Regions from separate parts of the Lysinibacillus sp. NPDC093712 genome, predicted to be linked through region 3. Evidence: riboswitches for the same ligand, from Rfam matches in the RefSeq annotation. Region 3 holds a riboswitch; each other region holds the start of a gene.
The links. Region 3 has a riboswitch for S-adenosylmethionine ahead of metA (homoserine O-acetyltransferase MetA). Riboswitches for the same ligand answer to the same signal wherever they lie in the genome.

Region 1 (4,931 bases), on a different contig from region 3:
CCTCCCACTAATAATAATATTTTAAACGAGAAAGTTTACTTAATGTGTTTATATGCCAACGAACAAGAAGAGAAAAAGTACATAACACAATTTCCAAATTTGAAGTTTGAAAGATGGCATCCGACGATTATGAATGTGCTACAAGACGATGTATCAAAATCCATCGCTGTTGAAGCAGTGCTAAAATATTTCAACCTACTTCCGAAAGAGGCAATTGCTTTTGGAGATGGAGATAATGATATTGATATGTTAAAGCAAGTTGAATATGGTATTGCGATGGGAAATGGCAGTGTCGCATTAAAAAATATCGCTGATTATGTCACGAAGAAATCGGATGAAGGTGGCATAGATGATGCATTGCGTAAGCTACAGCTAATCTAAGGTAACAAATACGATAAAAAATGAAATAATATTGCAATCGCATCTATAGGAGAATATTTAAATGATTGCTATTGCTACACTAGCTAGCAATAGCCCCTTCTTCTCATAGTAGGTGCATAGCGTTGATTAGATTTTGCTGGATAGATAGGAATGTTATCAAATTGTATGAATAAATTATTGATAATGGTCGTGGTAGATGTTCTAGTTGCCATTGTCGTATATATTTGTTTATAGTCAGCCCATCAGCCAAGAACGAAATAAGTCGTACATGAGTGAGTCTACAGTAAGGGATATGGAGTCATCATCAATAGAAATTAGCGCTGAAAGAGTTACGAAGATACGGTAAAGAGGGTTTTTGTTGAAAACTGAATTTAACAAAAATAAAGTTGTGATGATTGTACAATATTGATATACATGTAATAATGATTAAACCTATGCAAAAGTGATTGTTAAAAATAATTGACTTTAAGAGGCTTATGTTAAGCTAAGATAATGGGAAAATTAAGGCTTTAGGTGGGGTAAAACATGGTGCATCACGTGCAATCTCTTATTGAACATTACGGGTATTTTGGGATTATTCTTATACTAGTTGGAGGGATTGTCGGGCTGCCACTTCCTGACGAAATTTTTTTAACCTATGTAGGGTATAATGTTTATCGAGAAAATTTAGAGCATATTCCTGCATTAATAAGTGCTGCGGTGGGAGCTGCAGGAGGCATCACCCTCAGCTACTTTGTTGGTCGTCGATTCGGTTTACCGTTATTACAAAAATATGGGCCGAAAATTCATATAACAGCACAAAAAATTGAGTTTACGAAAAAATTGTTTGAAAAGATAGGGCCTGTACTATTATTTATTGGATACTTTATACCTGGCGTTCGTCATCTCACAGCATATATTGCAGCCATTAATAATTATCCTTATAAAAAGTTTGCTGTTTATGCGTATGCAGGTGCAATCGTATGGACTTTCACATTTATTACTTTAGGGAAAGAGCTAGGAAATAAGTGGCGTTTTGTTGGTATGTATTTATCTCAATACAGCTTCTATGCAATATTGGTGTTTATAGTACTAATGCTGATTGTGTACTATATATTTAAAAAAAGAAATACGATTAAATGAATACAGCATGTTAAAAGAAGGTCTGCTACAAATGATTATATGACATTTGAGGCAGACCATTTTTGTATAGAATTAAGGCAAAATAGCAAATGAACGTACAGGGAATCCAGATGCTTTTTCAGGCTTTGGCACAATGTTGAAAATGACTGCACCTTTTGCTGGTAGCTTATCTAAATTCGTCATTAGTTCAATTTGATATGTATCCTGATCTAGTACAAAGTATTCGCCATCAAGCGTTCCATTTTTACGGAAATCTGCTGCTGAATCTGTATCGAATGTTTCGTGACCAATTGCATTAATGTTCCGTTCTGAAAATAAAAACTGCAACGCTTCTAATCCCCAACCTGGAATATGGTTATGACCGTCTTTATCTTTATTATTGAACAAATCCTTATCAGGCCAGCGTTTACTCCAATCAGTTCGCAGTGCGACAAATGTACCTGCTTCAATTTCTCCATATTCTGCTTCGAAATCTAAAATATCTTGTACACTTAACGTAAAGTCATTGTTCGATTCAGCTTCCTTGGACTTATCAATAACAATTAGCGGTAGGACAAGTTCTTTTAATTCTAATTCGTCTAAGTAGCGTGTATTTGAAACAAAGTGGATAGGTGGATCAATATGCGTTCCATATTGCCCGGGAAACGTAAATTGTTGTGCAAAGAAGCCGTCATTATGCGAAAATAGCGTTTCAAATTTGGCATCTTCAAACATAAAGAAATGAGGAGAGTTAGGTCCGAATGTGTGTGTTAAGTCGATCCATTGCTTGGATTTTAATAGCTCTAATGCTTGTAAAAGTTCATTTGTCATTGTTATTCCCTGCTTTCTTTTAGTATGAGTGGTGAATCAATTTCATCATTAAGTACGAACATTGAAGAGATAAAAATTATGATGATCCATCATTACGCTACAGGCAGACGCTTTCCACGTGCAAGCACCGAGCTTCCTTCCGCACCATTAAAATGTTCGTGAACTCTTTTAGAAAAACTAAGATGAAATTAACTCTTGCTTAAAATAAAATAAAAAAAGAGCCCTACTTGTAGAAGAGGACTCTTGTGTACTAAAGTCAGTCTCCTCATCTTTTCGCGAATTTCGCAAATTGGAATTAGCACCATGCCTAAGACTGGTTGCTGAGACTTCATAGGGCCAATCCCTCCATCTCTCTTGATAAGAAAAATATATGAATTTTCAGAAATAGTAATACCAAATACTCTAGCATAATCATAAATAGTTTACAAGTTCTATAGGAGTGCATGGTTATAAAAAATAAGAAGCTTTTCCCTTACCAATATAAAATTACCGCTATACTACAGCACCCACCTTCTGATAATACAATTCGAATATTATCTGGCGTATATTTCGCTTCAAACTTCGCCGTAACGCCCGCTGAAGAAATGAGTTTTTGCACTTCATCTTGCTTGGAAAGCTGTGCGGCATTCTTAAGATCATGTGCAAATTGATCAGACCCTTCAATTTTCTCTGTTAGTAATTGGGCCTGCTGCATAATTGGCTGAATTTGTTTGGCTGATGTCTTCAACTTCAATGTATTAATAGGCGGGTACGGATTTGGGTTTGGGGATGTGGGCATCGCAAGCTGTCCCGGCAAATGATGCGGTAAAGGGGAATTAGAAATGCCCCAATGTGGATATTGATTTACAAAAACATAATACGGATAAGGATTGTAATACAGCAGAATTCCTCCAATCCATAGCTAATATCTTAGTGTATCTTATGTAGCGGCATTATGTTTTGTGTTGAAGGTCATCTTTTATATGGAGCGCGTACCAAGGTCGTAGAAGGGAAATTAACTAAAATAGGAGAATAAGTAATAGATACTGTAGAAAAGGGGTAGATGGGATGAATCGTTTAAATTTAATTACATTAGGTGTAAAAAATATGGTAGAATCGCTGGCATTTTATCGTGATGGGCTTGGGTTTGAAGTAGTCGTCTATGGGGATGAAACAAATCCAGATGTTATTTTTTTCAATAATGCAGGAACAAAAATATCTTTATTCCCAATTGAGCGCTTAGTAAAGGATATTGATGAAGCGAATCCGCCAGCTGTAAGCGATGGCTTTAATGGCATGACACTTGCCTATAATGGAAAGTCTAAAGAAGAAGTCGATGAAATATTTTTGTTAGCAAAAAAAGCGGGAGCGAATATTGTAAAGGAGCCTGAAATAGTGTTTTGGGGAGGCTATAGCGGCTATTTCCAAGACCCAAACGGCTTTTATTGGGAAGTTGCACACGGTGATATGTGGCAATTTGATGAAAATGACATGTTAATTATTACGCAATAGATTGTCGGTGTGCTTTGATGAAGTTTTTGTCAAAGCACGTTTTTATAAACTAACCGATAGAGGAGATGGTATAGTGAAACCGTTTTGGGAGAAAGATTACTTAGCGGATACGCATTACGCTTTTGGTAACCCAAGTGAGGAAGTGGTTGAATGGGCAAAAACATTACAAGCTGGAGCGCGCATTTTAGATATCGGATGTGGTGATGGTCGGCACGCAATCTATTTAGCACAGCTTGGGTTTGAGGTTGAAGCTATCGATATTTCGGAGGCAGGTATTGCTAAAATCAATAGATATAAAGCGTTGCACCAATTACATAACTTACAAGCTATTGTGCAAGATGTTACGACATATGAGTTTAAACATTCCTATGATTGTATTATTTCACATGGCTTGTTCCACTTTTTAGAGCGTGAAGCTTGGCATAGCATTATTCATTCAATGCAAATACATACGAAAATACAGGGCATCAATATTATTACCGTATTTACAGACGAAGTAGATATTCCAGAAGATTTAGCACCATTTGTTAAAGGAATATGTAAAGAAGGCGAAATCAAAGATTTATATCATAGTTGGTTAATTCAATATTATCGTTCTTACCAATTTGAAGATCAGCATGACAACAATATTAAACATTGTCACGCAGCAAATAAATTGGTCGCTGTAAGAAGAAAATAAAGAAAACGAGGCACCATTGTTATTTTAGGTTATTTTTATGTTTTATGTTTAAGTTAAGTATTGAAAACTCCGAATTTGTTAAGGATAACAAAAAAGGAGGTGTGATACGATGGCACAACAGATTCTATGTGAAGTCAATAACTGCACGTATTGGGGCTCTGGTAATAAATGTACTGCAGAAGCTATTTACGTTGTAAGTCAAAAAGGTCAGCATGCATCCAATAGTGAAGAAACAGATTGCAAAACATTTACACCTGAAGAGCATTAGTGGCGTTAGGGTAACCCTTTAAGGGCTACCCTTTTTTTATGTCATAACTGGTATATATCTACTTTGTTTTTCTTGAACAATAAGGTATGCGCATTTTTAACTTTTTCCTCTACATAATCTAATGAATAATTGCCATATGCGTCTGTTAAATCACCGATTGCACGCGATAAATTATCAATG
Region 2 (4,931 bases), on a different contig from region 3:
AACGCACGTGACACCCCCAGTGTCCCCGCTTTTACATTTAGCATATCCTGACTTGTTTCAAGAAGCAGTACGTCTGAGCCTGCTTCGATTAGTGCCTTTGCCTGTACATAAAAGTTTTCTTCAAGTTCATCAAAGGTAATACCGCCAGTTACTGATAATGTTTTTGTCGTTGGACCCATTGCTCCCGCAACAAAACGGGGCCACTCAGGAGTAGAAAACTCATCAACTACTTTGCGCGCAATTTCTACTGCGCGTTTATTAATTTCTTCTGCCTTAGACCCAAGGTTATATTCATTTAATACGAGAGGCGTACCTCCAAACGTATTTGTACAAATAATATCCGCACCAGCCTCTAAATATTTACGGTGAACCTTGTCAAGCACATCAGGTCTAGTTAATACAAGATTCTCGTTACAACCATCAAGCTCCTCGCCACCAAAATCATCTGCTGATAAGTTTTCATTTTGAAGCATTGTACCCATTGCGCCATCCAGAATTAATATTCGTTTCTCTAGTTGCTCTTCAATCAAGTGCTTAACCATCTATACTTACCCCTTTTTTCTGTTCATCCATTTGCTCAATAAATTTCATTAACTCTAGCGTCATATCATAGCGTAAAAACGGTGTAATTAAGTAAATACCATTAAAATACTCTGCAGCTACTTCTACTAACTCTTTAGCAATTGCAATCCCTTCTAATGTTGAACGTTCCTTATCTTCACCACATGCCTTCATGCGTGACAGTGCATCGTCAGATAGTTTGATACCTGGTACTTCATGGTGTAAAAACTCAGCGCTCTTATAGCTCGTTACTGGCATAATACCAATATAAATTGGTGCATCTAAATGCTTGGTTGCCTCATAAATTTCAATGATTTTTTCTTTCGTATACACTGGTTGAGAAATAAAGTAATCTGCACCATGCTCTATTTTTTTCTCTAGTCGAGCTACTGCTCGGTCTAGTACACGTACGTTTGGGTTAAATGCTGCCGCTACAGAGAAGTTTGCCTTTTTACGAAGTGGCTTTCCGGAAAATGAAATACCGTCATTCAACTGTTTAATCAGCTGGATTAGCTCCATAGAAGATACATCATAAACGCTTGTGGCACCCGGGAAGTCACCTACCTTAGTCGGATCTCCAGTAACCGCTAAAATATCATGAATGCCTAATGCATTTAAGCCCATCAAATGTGACTGTAATCCAATTAAATTACGGTCACGGCACGTTATATGCGTTAACGGTCGGACAGCGTGCGTCTCCTTCAATAACGCACCCATTGCCACATTACTAATGCGGGGCGATGCGAGTGAATTATCTGCCATCATCACTACATCAGCGCCTGCTTCATATAATTTTTTCGCACCTTGAATAAAGCCGTCAATTTCTAAATGCCTCGGTGTGTCTAACTCCACGATAACCGAACGCTCGCGCTTTACCTTCTCATGCAGGGGCTCATACGTCGCAGGCTCTGCTTCACGTACAACCTGTACTTTTTCAGGCTTAGCTAACTTTTCTTCAATAGGTGTTAACTCTTCTAAATATTTTTTTGCTGCAGCTATGTGCTTTGGTGTTGTACCACAGCAACCACCGATTAAACGAACACCTTGGTCAACCAGTGCAACTGCGGCACGACCAAAATAATCTGCTTCTGACTCATATACGACACGCCCATCCTCTAAATCTAGCAATGATGCATTTGGATAGGCAGACATAAATGCTTTTTCAGGAAGCTCAACTCCTTCAAATGCTTGAATTGTATGATGCGGTCCTAAACGACAATTTACGCCTACTACATCTGCACCAAGAGCCTCTAGCTCGTGCAATGCTTGATTTAATGCCATTCCATTTTGTAACACGCCTGGTTCATGCATCGACACCTGCGCAATAATTGGTAGCTTTGTTTTGGCACGTAACATTTTCAATGTTGCACTTAACTCTTCGAAATCATAATACGTTTCAAGTAAAAGGCCATCTGGATTGCCTGCAAGTAACACATTTGCTTGCTCTTCAACTGTCGATAAAATTTCCTCTAACGTTGCATCACTTTTACGAATACCACGGATGCCCCCTATTGTGCCCAACACAAATTGTCCGCCATCTGCTGCGGCACGTTTCGCAATCGTGATTGCCGCTTCATTGAACTGCTGAACTCGCGATTCTAAACCGTAGCGTGCTAATTTAATTGCATTAGCACCGTAAGTATTTGTCTGAATCACATCTGCACCAGCAGCAATATATTCTTTATGGATTTTTTCAATTAACTTCGGTCTCTGTACATTCATTTCTTCATGGCAGTACTCCAAGCCGTAGCCATATAATACAGTACCAATAGCACCATCTGCAGTTAACACATGTGTTTTTAACTTTTCTAGCAATCCCATAAAACGTAACCCTCACTTTCTTTGTTTCCAAAAATATAAAAAGCCTTCTTTTACAAAAAAAGAAGGCTTTAACGAATCGTAATTGTTTTTCCTTCTCATCTTCGACCAAAAAGGTCTTCTGGATTTAGCACCTGACATAAGTTGGTTGCTGAAGCTTCATAGGGCCAGTCCCTCGGCTTCTCTCGATAAGAATGTAGTATGAATTTTTCAAATAATTAAAAGAATCATATCGTTTACAGGCGATAGAGTCAAGACTATTTCACTTAACAAAGGAGATTTCTCCAGAAAAATATCAAATTTCCGCATTTATTTTACGGTTATACTAGTTTTTCTGCAAGCTCTTCGCCTATTTTTTTGCCATTTTGAATACAAGCACCAATGCCTACTCCGAAATAAGAACAGCCTGCAATCGATAAATTTGGATACCTTTCTGCAAGCTCAGCTGTTAAGCCCTTCAATGCCTCATGATGCGCTAAATCGTATTTTGGCATTTGGTCAATCCATTTCGCAACATTAACTACAGTTGGCTTTCCATCAATTCCTAAACTTTTCTTTATATCGTCTAATGCAACAGCAGCTAGTTCTTCATCTGTCATCTTACGTAATTTTTCATACGCAGGATTGATGCTCTTGTAAAAGAGTCGTACAAGCAATTTACTATTAGCAGATGTATGCTTCCATTTTCGACTTGTCCAAGTTGCCGCATTGCATTGGACATTTGAATTATGTGACACAATAAAGCCCGTTCCATCTGCTGGTAGCACTGCATCCGGTACATCAAAACCTAGGTAAATTGTTATGGCAGAAGCTGTAGTAAATTCCTTAAAATAATGATCTAACGATGGGTCCTGTAATAAGCTTTGCACCGCTTCATTGGGCAATGCTAGAACAACGTGATTAGCCTCAAGCTTTCTACTATTTGCTAATGTAATTGTATATTGCCCTTCATGTTTCTTTACATTTGTTGTTGCTACGCCTTTAATAATTTCTACTTCTGTTAACGTTTCTTCAAGGCGATCAATTAGTGTTGATAAGCCTTTTTTAAACGAAATAAACTTTTTATTGGAAGCTTTCATAAATTGTTCGCGATTTGCATCAAACCCTTTGATGATGCTACCGTATTCATTTTTATAATCGATTAAGTACGGCAATGTTGAAGCAATCGAAAGTTGATGTAGGTCACCAGAATATACTCCTGCTAATACTGGCGCTATTTGATTTTGCACAAGTTCTTCACCCAAGTAATACGTTAAAAACTCCCCTATTGAGCTTTCTTTAGTAAATCCTTTATTCGGCATCTTTAAGTCCTGTAATGCGATTTGCTTACCAGCTTCTGATACAAGCGTACTTGCTTCCAGAGATGCTAAACTCATAGGAATACCGAATGTTGAATCAGCAGGTATTGCATGTAATTCGTCGTTTGTATAGATATAAGATACTCCTGTTTCGTTGTACACTAGCTCCTGTTCAAAATTAAGCTCCTGTACTAGCTCCATGACACCTTTATGACGAGCCACAATTGAATCAGCGCCCGTTTCCATTATAAAACCATGGTCATATGCGGAATGTAGCTTTCCACCTAAGTATGCATTTTTTTCAACAAGTACTAGGTTTACATCTATTTTTTTCTCCAATACTTGACGTTGTAGATAATGCATCGTACATAAACCTGTTATCCCGCCGCCCAATACAACTATTGTTTCCATGAAGAATCGCCCCTAATTTCTTTATTTATCTCCTATTAGTATAAACTGTTTTTGCAAACATTTACGTTCAACCCATTACAAATTTAGCAAAAATGAAACAATCAAAAATAAATAGATGAATACTGCCGTTGATTGCGCTACGGGTAAATTGTTTGAGTGCCTGGCACCCTTAATAAAAATCCACTTTGTTTTCCGTAAAGGAGGGCAAGAGCACAAAGACGATAAAGCTCCTATCCTACCTGCGGAAAGCAAAGCGGATTGTAAATTAATTTTTATTTAGAGGACATTTAAGCCCCATTTTATGAAATCATTAAATTAGTTTAAGTTTTGGGCAACATTTGCTAATTTATCTGCTGAATTTGTGACTTCATTAAATGCAAGACCAAGCTCATTAAGAATCTGAGCCACAGCGAGCACTTCTTTTTCCATGCGATCATTTTGACACTTAGCTTGTGTCATAGCATCTAAAATTTTGTTAAATTGCCCCTCAGTTTGAGCCATGTTTTCCTCACCTGACGCAACTTCTTCCTGAATATGACTAAGCGTGTGGGCAAGCTTATCCGTTCGCTCCGTCGTTTTTTCTAATAATTTAGCTACAGATGTGACAGATTCCTTCGTTTGACTAGATAATTTACGAACTTCATCCGCTACTACACTAAAGCCTTTCCCCGCTTCTCCAGCACGAGCTGCTTCAATAGCTGCATTTAAAGCTAATAAATTTGTTTGATTTGCAATGTTCGTCACAACATTCATAATCGCTTCCATTTCCTTAGACATTTCTGTCAATTGCTTAATATTGTCTGTAATATCATCTACTGATTGAATAATGTTACACATATTTTT
Region 3 (4,931 bases):
GAAAAATTTTCGGTAAATTCATCGGTGCATTGACATCGCTTTGTTTTATGTCTTTAACCTTTTTTTCAGCGGGCGAATTACTATATTTTATCGGGATTTTTATGCAAACCGAAGTGATGCCCGAAACTCCTACTCTGTCGTTTGCTGTATTATTTACGATTATTATCGTTTTCGCCTCGTATTTAGGGATTGAAGTTTTTGCTCGTTCGGTGGAAATATTGTTTCCAATATTTTTGTTAATTTTTATTATTTTTATTACTTGTATTTCGCCTCAAATCAATATTGAAAATATAATGCCAGTCTATGAAACAAACGCAAAATCATTATTAGTCGGTGTACTTACCTTTATGAGTCTTTTTTCATTCCCGCTTGTTGTATTGCTTATGTTTTTCCCTTCTGGAGTCAATGTAAAAATATCGGCTCAAAAAGGATATTATATTGGCACACTGATAGGAGGAATCGTATTAATCCTCATTATTGCCCTTTCAACACTCGTTCTTGGCCCAACTAATACATCTAGTAAGACATTTCCAAGCTATGCGCTCGCTCAAAGAATTTCGATAGGCAATTTTTTTCAGCGTGTTGAAATTATTATGGCTGTTATGTGGATTATATCGATTTACATTCGGACATTTATTTATTTTTATGCAACGGTACTTGGCTTAGGGCAAATTTTGAAAATAAAAGATCCTCGACCACTCATTTTACCTCTTGGAATGTGTATGTTTGCAATGGCTCAAATTGCTCATCCAAATATTGTGCATTCTAATAATTATAATCAGAAGATTTGGCCATTGTATTCAGGATTATTAACAGTTTTACTTCCATTGTTTTTACTAATAGTCGCAAAAATTCGAAAAATTAAAAAGACAGAAGCCAAGCAAAGCACCACAGATGAGCAGCAAGATTCGAAGGCACAGCAAGATTCAAAAGCACAACAAGATTCAAACACACAGCAAGATTCAAACACACAGCAAGATTCAAACAAACCAAACTCGTCCGAATCACAATAAGTTAACAATATAAACCACATTTCTCACTTTTAATGAGAAATGTGGTTTTTCTAATTATAAAACGGTATGTTACTAGTTCTAAATTAAATATGGTATTCAATTTCATCAACAAAGTCCCATTCGTACGGCGTTTCTTGGTATACATAATAGTTGAGCCAATTCGAAAATAGTAAATGCGTATGTGCTCGCCAAGTATTAATTGGCTCAATAGAAGGATCATTATTTGGAAAATAGTTAACAGGTATAGCAATATCAATTCCTTTTTCAACATCACGGTAATATTCATCAGCTAATGTTGTCGCGTCATATTCTAAGTGACCTGTAATCATTATGTTTTTATTATCCTTTGACTGCACGATAAAGACGCCAGCATCTTCTGAATAGGACAGTAAGCGTAAATCTGGGTGCTTACGTACTTCATCAATGGAAACCGATGTATAGCGTGAATGTGGCGCTGTAAATAAGTCACTAAAGCCACGCACTAGATCGACTGTTAAATCGGTAATTACATGTGAATATACGCCAGAACATTTTTCCGGCAGTTCAAATTTACCGATACCGTAATGGTGATATAGTGCAGCTTGTGCACCCCAACATATATGCATTACGGACGTAACATTTTTCACGGACCAATCCATTATTTCTGAGATTTCTTCCCAATAATTCACTTCTTCAAATGCCATTTTTTCAACAGGAGCCCCCGTAATAATCATACCGTCAAAGCGACGATGGCGAATCTCTTTAAACGTCGAATAAAATAGCTGTAAATGCGATTTACTAACATTTTTTGATTCGTGTGTTGCTGTATTTAAAAATGTAATATTCACTTGTAATGGTGTATTACCGAGTAATCGCAGTAATTGTAGCTCTGTCTTTTCTTTTTCTGGCATTAAATTAAAAATTAAAATATTTAAAGGACGAATTTGTTGCGTTTTGGCGCGGTCTTCCTCCATTACGAATATTTTTTCCCCACGTAAATGTTCTCCAGCTGGTAAGTTTTTTGGAATATTAATAGGCATGTTGCATTCCCCTTTTCGTTAATTTTTTCTCTCTATCTAAATAAAATTAAAAAATCCCCCTCATTCCTTTGGAGCAAGAATGAGAAGGATAATTATCACGTTCACTCTTATCTCTCAAAGGATAAATCCTTTGGTGGAATTAGCACCTTTCTAACAATTGTTAGAGGTTGCTGAAGCGTCATAGGGCCAAATCCCTCAGCTTCTCTTGATAAGATTATTTAATTAAAAAGAATTGTATCATGAACAATTAAGAATTTCAATAATACATAGAATATTTAGTATTTAAATGAATGGAAGCATATTTTTTGTTGAACACTATTATCAATTCTTCCTAAAGCTTTTGTAAGTTACGTAAATACGGGTAAAATCATTTTTAACATCTATTAGCCGACGTAGATGACAAACAAATGACAATTTACAGCCGATTACAGCAAAGTGTTGTAAATAGATTTTTGTACAAATAAATCGTAATGGTAATCAAAGAGGTATTATGTTAACATATACCTTTAGTAACAGAGAGGAACGTGAATATTTTGATTAAAATTGAACTCCCAAAACCAGACTTAGTAATTCGTCAACGTGAGCAAGTATTAAAACCTGGGGATGTAGAAATTCCGCCATTCCATGGTTTTATTGATTTCCATAAAATCACTCGCGAAAATGGTGGCATTTTCTTATTCTACAACGAAAAAAACGAGCTATTATTTGTAGGGAAAGCGCGTAAAATTCGTCAACGCATTAAAAAACATTTTGAAGATAATGTATCACCAATGAAAAAATACCGTGATGAAATTTTCAAAATTGAAGTATATGAAATTGATGATCCAATGGAACGTGAAATTTACGAAACATATGCAATTAACACATTCCGCGCAAAATATAATCTTGAAAAAGTATTTTATTAAAAAAATGCCGTTAGCATAAAACATGCTAGCGGTTTTTCTTTTCTTTTTACCTTCAAAAATGAAAAATACCCTGAGAGATTTGTCCTCCCAAGGTATTTTGATATTTAAATAAATATTTTTTCATCTTTAAATTTATTAGCTGTTAGATAACTTACGATGACAAAAATAATGAATGAAGCCACTATTGGGATTGTCACTGTATGCATGCCAAAGATTGACGGATAAAAACGATCAATCACAATATATAACGTCATGCCCGTAATCATGGAAGCAATAGCGCCGTATTTATTAGCCTTTTTCCAATATAACCCTAGGACAACTGACCAAATAAAGACAGCTTCTAGGCCGCCAAATGCAAATAAATTGAGCCACACAAGTAAGTCTGGTGGATTTAACGCAAATACAACGACCGCCAAACCAATTACTGTAGTTACAATGAAGCTGGCGCGCTTAATTTCTCCATCGTTGGCAGTTGGCTTCACGTAGTTTAAATAAATATCCTTCACGACTGTTGAACTAACTAACATAAGCAACGCATTAACCGTAGACATTGTTGCTGCCATTGGTGCTGCTAAAACAATACCCGCTAAAAATGGCGGTAAAACTTTTAACGTTAGTAGTGGCATTACCTTATCGCCAATTTCAATGCCTGGCATTACTGGACGCGCTAGTACACCAATTAGGTGCATACCGAACATAATTGTCCCAATGGCGATGGTACCAATAATAATCGCTAAATGCATACTTTTCGAATCTTTATAGCTCATAGCACGAACTGCAATTTGAGGTAGCCCAACTACGCCAACTCCTATTAAAATCCAAAATGTAGAGACATACAACGGAGTAAGTTCTCCTTCTGCACCAAATGGGGTCACTAGTTTTGGATTTTCTGCAACAAGGGATGTCATAATTTGATCGATTCCCCCACCTGCAACGATTGTCCCAATTAGTAAAATAACAGTACCAATTACCATTATCGAACCTTGTACCGTATCCGTTAAAGCTACAGCTCGGAAACCCCCGATAATAACATAAATTAATACCGACGCTGCAAAAATAAAGAGTGCCGCAGTATAATTTAAACCAGTTAATGATTCAATTAAGCGCGCTCCACCTACCCACTGTGCCATCATCGCAGAAAATAAAAAGACAATAATACTAATTGCAGATAAAATCACGATGACATGGCTGTTATAGCGTTCACGTAAGAAATCAATTAATGTAATCGCTTGATAACGGCGAGCGATTATCGCAAATTTCTTGCCTAAAATCATTAATACAAAATAACCCGCAGGTAGTTGTGCCATCGCTAACAGTACCCATCCAAGTCCCTTATTATAAGCGACACCTGGTCCACCAATAAAGCTACTTGCGCTTCCGTACGTGGCAATCATGGTCATTGCTAGAATAAAGCCTCCCATTTCACGACCACCAAGAAAATATTCCTGTAAAAACGAGTTCGATGAACGGACATGTTTATTCGCCCATATCCCTATTCCAAAAATGATAATTAAAAATATGAAGAGCGGAAAAATAACTTGCCAATGCATTATTCATCCACCTCCCCATCTTCAAATGGAACCTCTTTGAAAAAGAGTTTTAGGACGAGCCAAATTAAGACAATCATAAAAGCTGTTCCAGCAATACAACTATAGAAAAACCAAGCAGGGAAACCCCAAACATACGTATATTTTGTTGGATCCCCCGAGCCTAGGCCATATGCAAAGCCGTACCAAATAGCAAAGTTGACAATTACAAGTCCAATGCCAATGAGCGCTTCACGATGCGCAATTTTAAAGCGTTGATCTTTCAATATAGAATCCCCCTAACCTACTCTATTTTACTGGTATGTAGGTATTATGGGAAGCATTGTGAAAAAATAGATAAAAAAAACGAAACTTAGCGAATAGCGACTATCGAAAGAGGTGTTTCCAAGCTGTTTTGCTGCTATCAGCGATTTTAAAGGTTTTATCGGCGAATCCATACTCGCTATC

Region 1: linked by a shared signal. The riboswitch ahead of ACQKNX_RS19945 (cyclase family protein) and the one ahead of metA (homoserine O-acetyltransferase MetA) in region 3 are both predicted to bind S-adenosylmethionine.
Region 2: linked by a shared signal. The riboswitch ahead of ACQKNX_RS25055 (bifunctional homocysteine S-methyltransferase/methylenetetrahydrofolate reductase) and the one ahead of metA (homoserine O-acetyltransferase MetA) in region 3 are both predicted to bind S-adenosylmethionine.

The regions. Positions count from the first base shown of each region.
Region 1 is NZ_JBNNUU010000006.1:175,596-180,526, reverse strand. Features, by position in the region: gene ACQKNX_RS19955 (Cof-type HAD-IIB family hydrolase) at 1-381, shown strand, start outside; gene ACQKNX_RS19950 (DedA family protein) at 907-1,503, shown strand; gene ACQKNX_RS19945 (cyclase family protein) at 1,576-2,313, opposite strand; SAM riboswitch class I at 2,576-2,677, opposite strand; gene ACQKNX_RS19940 (hypothetical protein) at 2,786-3,091, opposite strand; gene ACQKNX_RS19935 (VOC family protein) at 3,361-3,804, shown strand; gene ACQKNX_RS19930 (methyltransferase domain-containing protein) at 3,878-4,483, shown strand; gene ACQKNX_RS19925 (DUF1540 domain-containing protein) at 4,593-4,751, shown strand; gene ACQKNX_RS19920 (group-specific protein) at 4,793-4,931, opposite strand, start outside.
Region 2 is NZ_JBNNUU010000015.1:26,719-31,649, forward strand. Features, by position in the region: gene metH (methionine synthase) at 1-542, opposite strand, end outside; gene ACQKNX_RS25055 (bifunctional homocysteine S-methyltransferase/methylenetetrahydrofolate reductase) at 535-2,382, opposite strand; SAM riboswitch class I at 2,475-2,574, opposite strand; gene ACQKNX_RS25060 (protoporphyrinogen oxidase) at 2,700-4,088, opposite strand; gene ACQKNX_RS25065 (protoglobin domain-containing protein) at 4,404-4,931, opposite strand, start outside.
Region 3 is NZ_JBNNUU010000001.1:1,032,692-1,037,622, reverse strand. Features, by position in the region: gene ACQKNX_RS05465 (GerAB/ArcD/ProY family transporter) at 1-1,013, shown strand, start outside; gene metA (homoserine O-acetyltransferase MetA) at 1,097-2,032, opposite strand; SAM riboswitch class I at 2,137-2,247, opposite strand; gene ACQKNX_RS05455 (nucleotide excision repair endonuclease) at 2,566-2,937, shown strand; gene panF (sodium/pantothenate symporter) at 3,042-4,487, opposite strand; gene ACQKNX_RS05445 (YhdT family protein) at 4,487-4,750, opposite strand; gene ACQKNX_RS05440 (hypothetical protein) at 4,863-4,931, shown strand, end outside.